2 regions of the Streptomyces umbrinus genome follow, and region 2 is predicted to be linked to the other one. Evidence: riboswitches for the same ligand, from Rfam matches in the RefSeq annotation. Region 2 holds a riboswitch; the other holds the start of a gene.
The links. A riboswitch is a leader RNA that binds a small molecule or an ion and turns the genes downstream of it on or off. The one in region 2 is predicted to bind glycine.
Positions count from the first base shown of each region.

Region 1: another riboswitch for glycine. It lies ahead of gcvP (aminomethyl-transferring glycine dehydrogenase); the one in region 2 lies ahead of gcvT (glycine cleavage system aminomethyltransferase GcvT).

Region 1 covers NZ_JAUSZI010000002.1:9,661,044-9,667,198, forward strand. Annotated here, with positions in the region: partial or broken gene QF035_RS42660 (DNA polymerase IV) at 1-548, shown strand, start outside; gene QF035_RS42665 (PRC-barrel domain-containing protein) at 467-841, opposite strand; glycine riboswitch at 946-1,041, shown strand; gene gcvP (aminomethyl-transferring glycine dehydrogenase) at 1,227-4,112, shown strand; gene QF035_RS42675 (DUF5999 family protein) at 4,216-4,419, opposite strand; gene QF035_RS42680 (hypothetical protein) at 4,822-5,418, opposite strand; gene QF035_RS42685 (glutamate--cysteine ligase) at 5,986-6,155, shown strand, end outside.
Region 2 covers NZ_JAUSZI010000002.1:4,015,635-4,021,789, reverse strand. Annotated here, with positions in the region: gene glyA (serine hydroxymethyltransferase) at 102-1,379, opposite strand; gene gcvH (glycine cleavage system protein GcvH) at 1,393-1,770, opposite strand; gene gcvT (glycine cleavage system aminomethyltransferase GcvT) at 1,902-3,029, opposite strand; glycine riboswitch at 3,063-3,192, opposite strand; glycine riboswitch at 3,193-3,300, opposite strand; gene QF035_RS17550 (AAA family ATPase) at 3,533-4,219, shown strand; gene QF035_RS17545 (enhanced serine sensitivity protein SseB) at 4,336-5,124, shown strand; gene QF035_RS17540 (enhanced serine sensitivity protein SseB C-terminal domain-containing protein) at 5,359-6,150, shown strand.

The DNA.
Region 1 (6,155 bases), 5.6 Mb from region 2:
GCTTCTGGGGGTGGGGGTCTCGGGGCTCGCCGACTACACGCAGGAGGATCTCTTCGCGCAGGCTCGGACGGCTGCCGCTGCCGCTGCTGCTGCCGCAGAGGAGCCGGAGCATGCGGAGAAGGAGGAGGCCGAGGAGGTTGTGGAGGAGCCGGTGGCTCCTGCGGAGCGGCGGTGGCATGCGGGGCACGATGTGCGGCATGCGGAGTTCGGGCATGGGTGGGTGCAGGGGAGTGGGCTGGGGCGGGTGACTGTGCGGTTCGAGACGCCGGATTCCTTGCCTGGGCGGGTGCGGACGTTTCGGAGTGATGATCCTTTGTTGGAGGTTGCGGAGCCGTTGCCGTTGGTGGGGCGGGGGGCCGGCGATTCGGGGGTGGGTGAGGCGGTTGTAGGGGGGTGAGCTGGGTGGGTTTGTGGGTGCGGGTGCGTTGTGGCTTGTCGCGCAGTTCCCCGCGCCCCCAAGGGGGCCCTACTGGGGCTCGTCCTTGCCTGCCAGGTGGCCGAAGTCGTGGTCCGGGAAGGGGGGTGGGGGGGCTACGTCCAGGCCGTAGTGGTGGTAGAGCTGGAGTTCCTGTTCGGGGGAGAGGTGGCGGCCCACTCCGAAGTCGGGGGCGTCCTTGATCAGGGCGCGTTCGAAGGGGACGCGCAGGGCCCCGTCGGCCAGCTCGCTGGGCTCCAGGGGGACGAAGGCGTCTCTGCTGAACAGGCCGGTGCGTATGGCCGCCCACTCCGGTACGCCGGTCGCGTCGTCGAGGTAGACCTCGTCGACCGTGCCGATTTTTGTGCCGTTGCGGTCGAACGCCTTGCGGCCTATCAGGTTGCGCGGATCGATGTCGGTCTGCACGGGCCCTCCAGCTGCTCGCAACTCATCCGTAAGCACTACGAAAGAGCACTTTGAGGAGGGCGGCCACTCGAGGGAACCCCGCTGGTACGCTGGGCAACGGCTGCTGACCCCGTGCGGGAGAGTCCTCCAGGCTTCATCGGAGGCGCCGAAGGAGCAAATCCTCCCCGGAATCTCTCAGGCCCACGTACCGCATGGACGAGGTCACTCTGGAAAGCAGAGCGGTGTTCGAGCTTTTTGACGGGCTCCGCTCTCACCGACGGTGAAAACCGGTGCGCCTTCGCGGGCGGCCCGGTGAAGCTCTCAGGTTGAGATGACAGAGGGGGAGGCCGTCCGGGCACCCATGCAGTGGTGCCCTCGAAGGTCGTCAGACCAGGAGGCCTCCGCAATGACCGCCCATCGTATTCCGCTCTCAGAGCTCGAACAGGGAATCCCCTTCGAGCAGCGCCACATCGGGCCCGACACCGAAGCCCGGGCCAAGATGCTCGCGCACGTGGGGTACGGCTCGCTCGACGAGCTGACGGCCACCGCGGTCCCGGATGTGATCAAGAACGCCGACTCGCTGGAACTGCCGGGCGCCCGCACCGAGGCCGAGGTACTGGCCGAGCTGCGTTCCCTCGCGGACCGCAACCAGGTGCTGGATTCCATGATCGGACTCGGGTACTACGGGACGTTCACGCCGCCTGTCATTCTGCGCAATGTCATGGAAAGCCCTGCTTGGTACACCGCGTATACGCCGTACCAGCCTGAGATCTCGCAGGGGCGGCTGGAAGCGCTGCTGAACTTCCAGACCGTGGTCGCAGAGCTGACCGGTCTGCCGACCTCCGGGGCCTCGCTGCTCGACGAGGGCACGGCGGCCGCCGAGGCCATGGCACTGTCGCGGCGCATGGGCAAGAACAAGAAGGGCCTGTTCCTGGTCGACGCGGACACCATGCCGCAGACCATCGCCGTGATCGAGACCCGCGCCGAGCCGACCGGCGTCGAGGTCGTCGTCGCCGACCTGAGCGACGGCATTCCGGCCGAGTTCGCCGAGCGCGAGATCAACGGCGTGCTCCTCCAGTACCCGGGCGCCTCCGGTGCCGTACGGGACCTCAAGCCCGTCGTCGAGCGGGCGCACGAGCTGGGCGCGGTCGTCACCGTCGCCGCCGATCTGCTCGCCCTGACGCTGCTCACCTCGCCCGGTGAGCTCGGCGCCGACATCGCGGTCGGTACGACCCAGCGCTTCGGTGTGCCGATGGGCTTCGGCGGGCCGCACGCCGGATACATGGCCGTCCGCGAGAAGTTCGCGCGCAGCCTGCCCGGCCGCCTCGTCGGCGTCTCGGTCGACGCGGACGGCAACAAGGCGTACCGGCTCGCCCTGCAGACGCGTGAGCAGCACATCCGCCGCGAGAAGGCGACCAGCAACATCTGTACGGCTCAGGTGCTGCTCGCCGTGATGGCCGGGATGTACGCCGTCTACCACGGGCCCCAGGGCCTGCAGTCCATCGCGCGGCGCACCCACCGGTACGCCACGATCCTCGCCGCGGGTCTGAAGGCCGGCGGGGTCGAGGTCGTCCACGAGGCGTACTTCGACACGCTCACCGTGCGGGTGCCGGGCAAGGCGGCCGAGACGCTCGCGGCCGCGCGCCGGGGCGGGGTCAACCTCCGGCTCGTCGACGCCGACCACCTGTCCCTCGCCTGCGACGAGACCACCACGCGGGCCCAACTGGGCGCTGTCTGGGCCGCGTTCGGTGTCGACGGCGACGTGGCCGTGCTGGACGAGGCGACGGAGGACACGCTGCCGGCCGCGCAGCTGCGCACCGACGAGTACCTCACGCACCCCGTCTTCCACCAGTACCGTTCCGAGACCGCGATGCTGCGCTACCTGCGCCGGCTCGCCGACCGTGACTACGCGCTCGACCGGGGCATGATCCCGCTGGGCTCCTGCACGATGAAGCTCAACGCGACGACCGAGATGGAGCCGGTGACCTGGCCCGAGTTCGGACAGCTGCACCCCTTCGCGCCCGCCGAGCAGGCACAGGGCTATCTCACGCTCATCCGTGAGCTGGAGGAGCGGCTCGCCGAGGTCACGGGCTACGACAAGGTGTCGCTGCAGCCCAACGCCGGTTCGCAGGGCGAGCTGGCAGGTCTGCTGGCCGTACGCGGCTACCACCGGGCCAATGGCGACGAGCAGCGCACCGTCTGCCTCATCCCCTCGTCCGCGCACGGGACGAACGCCGCGAGTGCGGTGATGGCCGGGATGAAGGTCGTCGTCGTGAAGACCGCCGACGACGGCGAGATCGATGTCGAGGACCTGCGGGCCAAGATCGAGCAGCACCGTGACGAGCTGTCGGTGCTGATGATCACGTACCCCTCGACGCACGGGGTGTTCGAGGAGCACGTCGCCGACATCTGTGCCCAGGTGCACGAGGCGGGCGGCCAGGTGTACGTCGACGGCGCCAACCTCAACGCACTGGTGGGGCTTGCCAAGCCGGGGCACTTCGGTGGCGACGTCTCGCACCTCAACCTGCACAAGACGTTCTGCATCCCGCACGGCGGCGGCGGTCCTGGCGTGGGTCCGGTCGGGGTGCGCTCGCACCTGGCGCCGTATCTGCCGAACCACCCGCTGCAGCCCGCCGCGGGCCCGGAGACGGGCGTGGGCCCGATCTCGGCCGCTCCCTGGGGCTCCGCGGGCATCCTGCCCATCTCGTGGGCGTACGTCCGTCTCATGGGCGGTGAGGGGCTCAAGCGGGCCACGCAGGTCGCCGTGCTCAGTGCCAACTACATCGCCAAGCGTCTTGAGCCGCACTACCCGGTGCTCTACACCGGTCCCGGCGGGCTCGTGGCGCACGAGTGCATCATCGATCTGCGGCCGCTGACCAAGGCGACCGGTGTGAGCGTCGACGACGTCGCCAAGCGGCTGATCGACTACGGGTTCCACGCGCCGACGATGTCGTTCCCGGTGGCCGGCACGCTGATGATCGAGCCCACGGAGAGCGAGGACCTGACCGAGATCGACCGGTTCTGCGACGCGATGATCGCCATCCGTGCGGAGATCGAGAAGGTCGGATCGGGCGAGTGGGCGGCGGACGACAACCCGCTGCGGAACGCCCCGCACACGGCGGCCGCGCTCGGCGACGCCTGGGAGCACGCCTACAGCCGTGAGGAAGCCGTCTTCCCGGCCGGTGTCTCGGCCGCGGACAAGTACTGGCCGCCGGTGCGCCGGATCGACCAGGCCTACGGCGACCGGAACCTGGTCTGCTCCTGCCCGCCGCTGGACGCCTACGAAGAGTAGTCACCGACAGACATGCGTCGGGGCCGGTTCCGGGATTGCTTCCCGGGCCGGCCCCTCGTGTGTCCGGACGGCCTGCCCCGCCGCCCTTGGTGCACCGCGCCGCTCAGGCGGCGGTCATCACGTCCATGGCCACAGGTCGATGTGGAGCGATGATCCGGCCGTCCGGCAGAAGCTCACCGGTGTCCTCGAAGAGGAGAACGCCGTTGCACAGCAGGCTCCATCCCTGTTCCGGGTGGTGCGCCACGAGAAGCGCGGCCTCCCGGTCGGCGGAGTCGGCTGTCGGGCACGGTGGCTGGTGCTGGCACATTGATGGGATCTTTCGCTTTGGTGTGAGGTCGGTGATCGGTGTCGTGTCTGTTCCGCGGCTCGAACTGATGCTCATTGCCGCCCCCCGTTTGTCAGATGGTCCGGAACCCAGTGTTGCCCTACGGGCGTCAATCCGCAGGGATTTGGCGTCAGCGCTCCTCACAGGTTGATGACGCATCACCCGTGCGGACGGTTCATTCCAACTGGGCTGCCTCTTCGGGTGGTTCGTAGTGGTCGGATGGGGCTAGTCCGGACGGGCCGGGGGTGCGCTGTGTCCACCGGACGTCACTCCACGCGACACAGTTTCCACGCGGTCACAGAGCGGAGTGGAGAGGTGTGCCCGTGCACAGCAGTGTGCCCCGCGGCCGGGGTGGGGCCGCGGGGCACGGAAGCCGGGGTGCGCTCAGGCGGGTGAGCCGAGCAGTGGGGCGGGCGTCGGCGTCGGCGTGAGCCGATGGGTCAGGACGGGCAGCAGCTCGGCCACGCGGTGCGGTCGGTGCGCGGCGATGCCGGGCGGGGCGGGAGCCAGCGGCACCAGAAGGTCGGTGGCAGCGGGATGGCCCTCGGCGCCGTCGGCCGCGCAGTCTCCGTGCAGCCAGAGTGTGAGCATGTAGAGCTCGGGTACGGACAACAGACGGGCCTGGTACGACCCGGTCATCGTCTCGGCCTGGCGCAGGGCGCGCTCGGTGGCGGTGACGTACGGGCCCTCGAAGAAGTGCGAGAACGCCCAGCCGTCGGGGGTCAGCCTCGTTTCCGCGGCCGCCACGGCACGTTCGCCGCAGCGGATCAGGAAGCGCCACCCGGCCAGGCGGGTGGCGGAGGTGCCCGCCGGGGTGATCCGGTCGAGTACGTGGACGGGCAGAGGGAGATCGGGTGTGGCGGGTCCCTGGGCATTGCGCAGGGCCGGGGTGCGTGCTTCACGGACCGCGGTGGGGGAACCGAGGGCGGTGAGGACGGTGCGCAACGCGGGCGCGGGAGCCGGGGGCACATGCAGCGGCATGGTGGGTCGCCTCTCATTCGACAGGCATGGTGGCGCGAGGGCGGGGGCGGACGGCGCTGTCAGCTCTCGGGTCAGAGGAGCGTGGGCCCAAGGTCCTGTCGTCAAAGTGACGTCGTTCGCCCGAAGGGTCGGCCGCGTGGCGGGCGGCACTTTGACGGCAGGACCTACCATGGCGAACGCCAACTCTCTGCCTCGTTCGCGGAGTTTATACGACACGTGTTCTGACGGTGTTTCGTCTAGCCGTTCCGCGCATTAAGGGCAAGAGACAATTCGGTCGGCGTGACGTGCGTTTGGTCCTGGTTCTCCAGGGGTACCCGTCGATGACCTCGGAATATGCCATCGGGGTGGACGGCCGGTTCCTGTCGGCGTTTTTCACGACAGGGCCGATCGTCGAAAACCCGCACTGCCCCATGCCTGGTGAATGTGCCTGTGGGCAACCGCGTTCAGAGTAGCGCCCGGGGGGTTCGTCCAGGGCGTTATCGATCACATTGCCTGGGCATCATCCCACGTGACCCGGGACATCAGCGGCCGGTTCGTCGGGCTGCCCAGTCGAGGAGGGACACTTCGATGGGGGAGAAGGTCGTGGCGGGACCGATCGGCCTGTCCGATCGGCAGCGCTACCGCGAAAAGCTCCAGCAGTGTCTGGCGGGGCTGGCGCGGTTGCTGGCGGAGAAGCGGTTCGACCGCCCAAAGAATCTCATGGGCCTGGAGATCGAGCTGAATCTCGCCGGTCCTGA
Region 2 (6,155 bases):
AAAGGCGCGAAGCGCCGCGACCGGGGCGGTGGTGGTGGGTGTCGGGCGGGCGGGGCACCGCGCACACCTCCCAGTGTGCGCGGTGCGCCGGTGAAACGGGACTACTGGCCCAGACCGGGGTACAGCGGGTGCTTCTCCGCCAGTGCGGACACCCGGGCCTTCAGCGCCTGGGCGTCGGCCTCCCCGAAGGTCGAGGGGGCCTTCAGCGTTTCGGCGATGACGTCCGCGACCTCGGCGAAGTCCTCGGCCGTGAAGCCGCGGGTGGCGAGGGCGGGCGTGCCGATCCGCAGGCCCGAGGTGACCATCGGCGGGCGCGGGTCGTTCGGGACGGCGTTGCGGTTGACCGTGATGCCGACCTCGTGGAGGCGGTCCTCGGCCTGCTGGCCGTCGAGCTCCGAGTCGCGCAGGTCGACCAGGATCAGGTGGACGTCCGTACCGCCGGACAGCACGTTCACGCCGGACGCGCGGGCGTCGGGCGCGGTGAGCCGCTCGGCGAGGATCCGGGCGCCCTCGACCGTTCGGCGCTGGCGCTCCTTGAAGTCCTCCGAAGCCGCGACCTTGAAGGAGACGGCCTTGGCCGCGATCACGTGCTCCAGGGGGCCGCCCTGGAAGCCCGGGAAGACGGACGAGTTGAGCTTCTTCGCGAAGGCCTTCTTGGCGAGGATGATCCCGCCGCGGGGCCCGCCCAGCGTCTTGTGGGTGGTGGAGGTGACCACGTCCGCGTGCTCCACCGGGTTCGGGTGGAGCCCGGCCGCGACCAGACCCGCGAAGTGCGCCATGTCGACCCACAGATAGGCCTCGACCTCGTCCGCGATACGGCGGAACTCGGCGAAGTCGAGCTGCCGCGGGTACGCTGACCAGCCCGCGATGATCACCTTCGGGCGGTGCTCCTTGGCGAGCCGCTCGACCTCGGCCATGTCGACCAGGCCGGCCTCGTCCACGTGGTAGGCGACCACGTTGAACTGCTTGCCGGAGAAGTTGAGCCGCATCCCGTGGGTCAGGTGGCCGCCGTGGGCCAGGTCCAGGCCGAGGATGGTGTCGCCGGGCTGGGCCAGCGCGAAGAGCGCGGCCTGGTTGGCGGAGGCGCCCGAGTGGGGCTGCACGTTGGCGTACTCGGCGCCGAACAGCTCCTTGACCCGGTCGATGGCGATCTGCTCGGCGACGTCGACGTGCTCGCAGCCGCCGTAGTAGCGGCGGCCCGGATAGCCCTCGGCGTACTTGTTGGTGAGGACCGAGCCCTGGGCCTCCATGACGGCGACCGGGGCGAAGTTCTCCGAGGCGATCATTTCGAGGGTGGACTGCTGACGGTTCAGCTCGGCGTCGACGGCGGCGGCGATGTCCGGGTCGAGCTCGTGGAGGGACTGGTTCAGAAGCGACATCGGTCAGGAGTCCTTAGCTGCCGGAGAATTCGGTGTACTCGTCCGCGGAGAGCAGGTCCTTCGGCTCCTCCGCGACCCGTACCTTGAACAGCCAGCCACCCTCGAACGGGGCGGTGTTCACCAGCGCGGGGTCGTCCACGACGTCCTGGTTGATCTCGGTGATCTCACCGGAGACGGGCGAGTACAGATCGCTCACGGACTTGGTCGACTCCAGCTCGCCGCAGGTCTCGCCCGCGGTCACCGTGTCACCGACCTCCGGGAGCTGGACGTACACGACATCGCCGAGCGCGTTGGCCGCGTGCTCCGTGATGCCGACCGTCGAGACGCCGTCCTCGGCGCCCGACAGCCACTCGTGCTCCTTGCTGTAGCGCAGCTGCTGGGGGTTGCTCATGGCCTGAATTCTCCTGTACGCGGGGGAGTGCTGATGCAGGGGGACTGGGGTGACCTGGGCGGATGTGCTCCGGGTCACTTCATGACGCTCGCGGACCAGGGTTCACTGTCCGGCGCTCGCTGGACCAGGATCTACTTCTGGCGCTTGTAGAAGGGCAGCGCCACGACCTCGTACGGCTCGTGGCTGCCCCGGATGTCCACGCCGACACCGGGCGTGCCGGGTGCGGAGTGCGCGGCGTCGACGTATGCCATCGCGATCGGCTTTCCCAGGGTGGGCGAGGGGGCGCCGGAGGTGACCTCGCCGACGACCTTGCCGTCGGCGACGACCGGGTATCCGGCGCGCGGCACACGGCGGCCCTCGGCGATCAGGCCGACGAGGACGCGCGGGGGCTGCGACTCGGCCCGGGCGGCGGCCTCGGTCAGCGCCTCGCGCCCCACGAAGTCGCCCTCCTTCTCGAACTTCACGACCCGGCCGAGCCCCGCGTCGAAGGGGGTGAGCGCGGTGCTCAGCTCGTGCCCGTACAGCGGCATGCCCGCCTCCAGGCGCAGGGTGTCCCGGCAGGAGAGGCCGCAGGGGACGAGCCCGACGGGGGTGCCCGCGTCGGTCAGCGCCTGCCACAGCTTCTCGGCGTCGGCCGGGGCCACGAACAGCTCGAAGCCGTCCTCGCCGGTGTAGCCGGTGCGCGCGATCAGCGCCGGGACGCCGGCGACCGTACCGGGCAGGCCGGCGTAGTACTTCAGGCCGTCCAGGTCGGCGTCGGTGAGGGACTTGAGGATGCCGGGGGACTCGGGTCCCTGGATCGCGAGCAGGGCGTACGCGTCACGGTCGTCGCGGACCTCGGCGTCGAAGCCCCCGGCCCGCTCCACGAGCGCGTCCAGGACGGTCCGGGCGTTGGAGGCGTTGGCGACGACCATGTACGTGGTCTCCGCGAGCCGGTACACGATCAGGTCGTCGAGGATGCCGCCGTCGGCCCGGCAGATCATGGTGTAGCGGGCCCGGCCGGGCTTCACGCCCCCGATGTTGCCGACCAGCGCGAAGTCGAGCAGCGCGGCCGCCTGCGGCCCCGTCACGGTGATCTCCCCCATGTGGGAGAGGTCGAAGAGACCGGCCTTCGTCCGTACGGCGAGGTGCTCGTCGCGCTCGGAGCCGTAGCGCAGGGGCATGTCCCAGCCGGCGAAATCGGTCATCGTCGCGCCGAGCGAACGATGGAGGGCGTCGAGCGCTGTATGGCGCGGTTCAACGGGGGCGTTACTGCTCACGGTGGGGCTCCCAAGGCATGACGGCGAGGTCGTTCCTCCCCATCTGTCATCGGAACCTGAGAGGTTCGCCGTGACCCCCGGTCGTACGGGACGGTCACTGACTTGCACCTTGGGTGGAGCCGACGCCCCGGTGACAGGGAGAAGGCCCGCTTTTCAGATGTGCCTCGCCCGCGCGGTAACGGGGCCTGAGAGATTCAAGGGAGGGACTTGCTCCTTCGGCGCCCGGACCACGTACGCAAAAACGTGTCCGGAACTCTCCCGCGCGGATTCAAGCGGCCGGTATGCAGTTGGCGGGCACATCATTGCACGCATCGGAGCGGCGCGGCAGGGGACTCTTCGCGAGGGGGCGGTGCAGCGTCGCGGCCGGCCCGCACGGCGTCCGCACAGGGTCCACAGGCATCCACAGTGATCTGTGACGGGGCTGTGGCAGGACGGGAACAGAAATGAGGGGACCAGCGCATTACCTTCTCTTTACACTCGACGGGGATGGGTCTCCCGACCCCATGGGGAGGACGATCAGGGTGAACAGGACCACGGCGTACGCCACGAGCGCGGCCATCGCGCTGCCCAAGCAGCCCACTGCCCCGGCCGGGGAGGCGTGCGGCCCGCTTCCGGCGCCCGTCGTCCGCGATCTGCGGGAGCGCGCGGGACACAGCCCGCACGGCCTGCGCTTCGGCACGTCCGACCTGGTGGTGGTCACGGGCCTGCCCGGCAGCGGCAAGTCGACCCTGATGCGCCGGGCGGTGGCGGGCCGCCGCATCGACTCCCAGGACACCCGCGACCGCTGGGACGGCAGGCTGGCCCGCTTCCTGCCGTACGCGGTCTACCGGCCCCTGGTCCGCGCCGCGCACTACGCGGGCCTGCGCCGGGCCCTGCGGTCCGGCGAGGGGGTCGTGGTGCACGACTGCGGGACGCAGGCCTGGGTGCGCAGCTGGCTGGCCCGGGACGCCCGGCGGCGCGGCGGCGCCCTGCACCTGCTGCTGCTCGACGTGGACCCCGGTACGGCCCTGGACGGCCAGCGCGAGCGCGGCCGCGGAGTCTCGCGGTACGCGTTCGCGCGTCACCGCGGCGCGTTCGGCCGGCTGCTGCGTTCCGTTGAGAAGGGCGACCTGCCGGAGGGCTGCGGTTCGGCGGTGCTCATCGACCGGGCGGCGGCGGACGTGCTGCGGCGGGTCGACTTCGGCGACTGAGGTCCCGGTGACCGGACGGACCGAGGTCCCGGTGAGCCGGACGGACTGCGGCGGGGGAGGGCGCGTACGCGTAATCTCGACAGCCGCAGACGGCGGTTCGAGCAGGCGGTAGAGAGATGGACTTCCCGGCACAGGACATTCCGGTGCAAGCGCACCCACACCCCCATGTCGGCTGGCCCGGCAACGAGTTGGAGGCGGTACTGGCCGCCTCCCTCGGCGCGGCCTCGCCTTCGGCGGGCGCCCGGATCGTGGAGGTCATGGGCCGCAGCTTCCTCTGGGTGCCGCTGCCCGAGGGCGGCGGCCCGCACAGCGGCCCGCTCGACCTGCCCACGATGGAGTTCGGCGGACAGGCGTACGTGCCGGTCTTCAGCTCGGAGCAGCAGTTCCGCCAGGTCGTCGGCGACCACATGTCGTACACGGTGGCGCCCGCCGTCGAGTTCGCGCGCGGTCTGCCGCCCCAGGTGGGCATCGTGGTGAACCCGGACGGCACGGTCGGGGTGCCGCTGCCGCCGCTCGCCGTGGCCGAGCTGTGCCGGGCCGGGCGTACGGAGCTGGACGGGCAGGCGAGCGGCGGCCGGGTGCGGCTGTTCCAGCCGGACTGGCAGCACGACCCGGTGGACTTCCTGGCCGCCGCCTCCGCCGAGTTCGCCGCGACCGGCGTCGTCCTGAGCGCCCGCCGCTGTCTGGCGAGCATCGAGGGCGCCGACCCCGTGATGTTCGTCGGCGTCGAGCTGGCCCACTGGCACGACGACGCCCGCACCCTCCCCCTGGACGCCGTGGGCCGCGCCCTCGGCCAGGTCCCCGTGCCCCACCCGGTGAACCTCGTCTTCCTGGACGTGGCCCAGGACCCGGTGGGCGACTGGCTGCGGTCCCAGGTACGGCCCTTCTACACCCGGGCTCACTGAGGCGCCCCGAAGGGGCGCGGGGAACGGCGCGCTCAGCCACCCCCGACCCGCAGGCAGCAGAAAACGGAAAGTCCCGAGCTCTCAACACCAAACCCAGCGGAGCGCAACGGTGCTGTCGGGATCGCCACTTAAGCTGGTTTCATGGCTCGGTCGGGGTGATGCCATGCTCAAGCGAGCACGGCGCCCCGTCGAATGGACCTGTATGTCAGGGATGTCACGAAGGGGCGGTAGAAGGTGAGCGCGTCGGGCACGGCTGCGGCCGGGCAGGTCGAGCACATGCTGCGCCAAGTGACGCCCGGGCGTTACGACGCCTACGAGGCGCTGCTGCGCGCCCTCGCGACCCCGTCGTCCGGCCAGGTATGGATGCTGCTCTGGCACGGCCAGTCGGGCTCGCCCGACGCCCAGTACGGGAACATGGAGGTCGACGGCTTCGGCTACGCGCCCTGTGTGACCTCCGCCCAGGAGCTCTCGGCGAGCGGCTGGAACCGTTCGTACGAGGTGGTCGACGGGCTCGACGTGGCCCGCACCCTCTACCCCGACCACTATGGCCTGTGGCTGAACCCGCACGCGCCGGGCGGCGGCGTCGGCATCCCCTGGCTGGATCTGCGCCGTATCGCGACCGGCCTGGAGCGGCAGCCCGCGGGCCCGCTGCGGCTGTCCGAACCGGGCATCGAGATCCCGCAGTTCTACGCCCTGCTCACGCAGAACGCGCACCGGACCACCGCCGTCAGATCGCTCCGCCGCGCCTGGGTGCAGCCCGCGCTCGGGGCGCCGTACCTCGCCATCGGGCTCGATGTGTACGACACCAGCCCGCCCGCGGTGGACTCGGTGCGGGCGATGATGCAGCAGTCCATCGGCGCGGTGCCGGACGGTCTGCCGGTGTCGACGGTCGCGATGTCCGACGAGTACGACCCGGTGGCCCTGTGGCTGCGGATCAACGCGCGGCCGTTCTACGATCGTGAGGCCCACGCGGCGCCCGCCCAGGCACCGGCGGCCGGCGGATACGGATTCCCGGGCACCTACTGAGACGA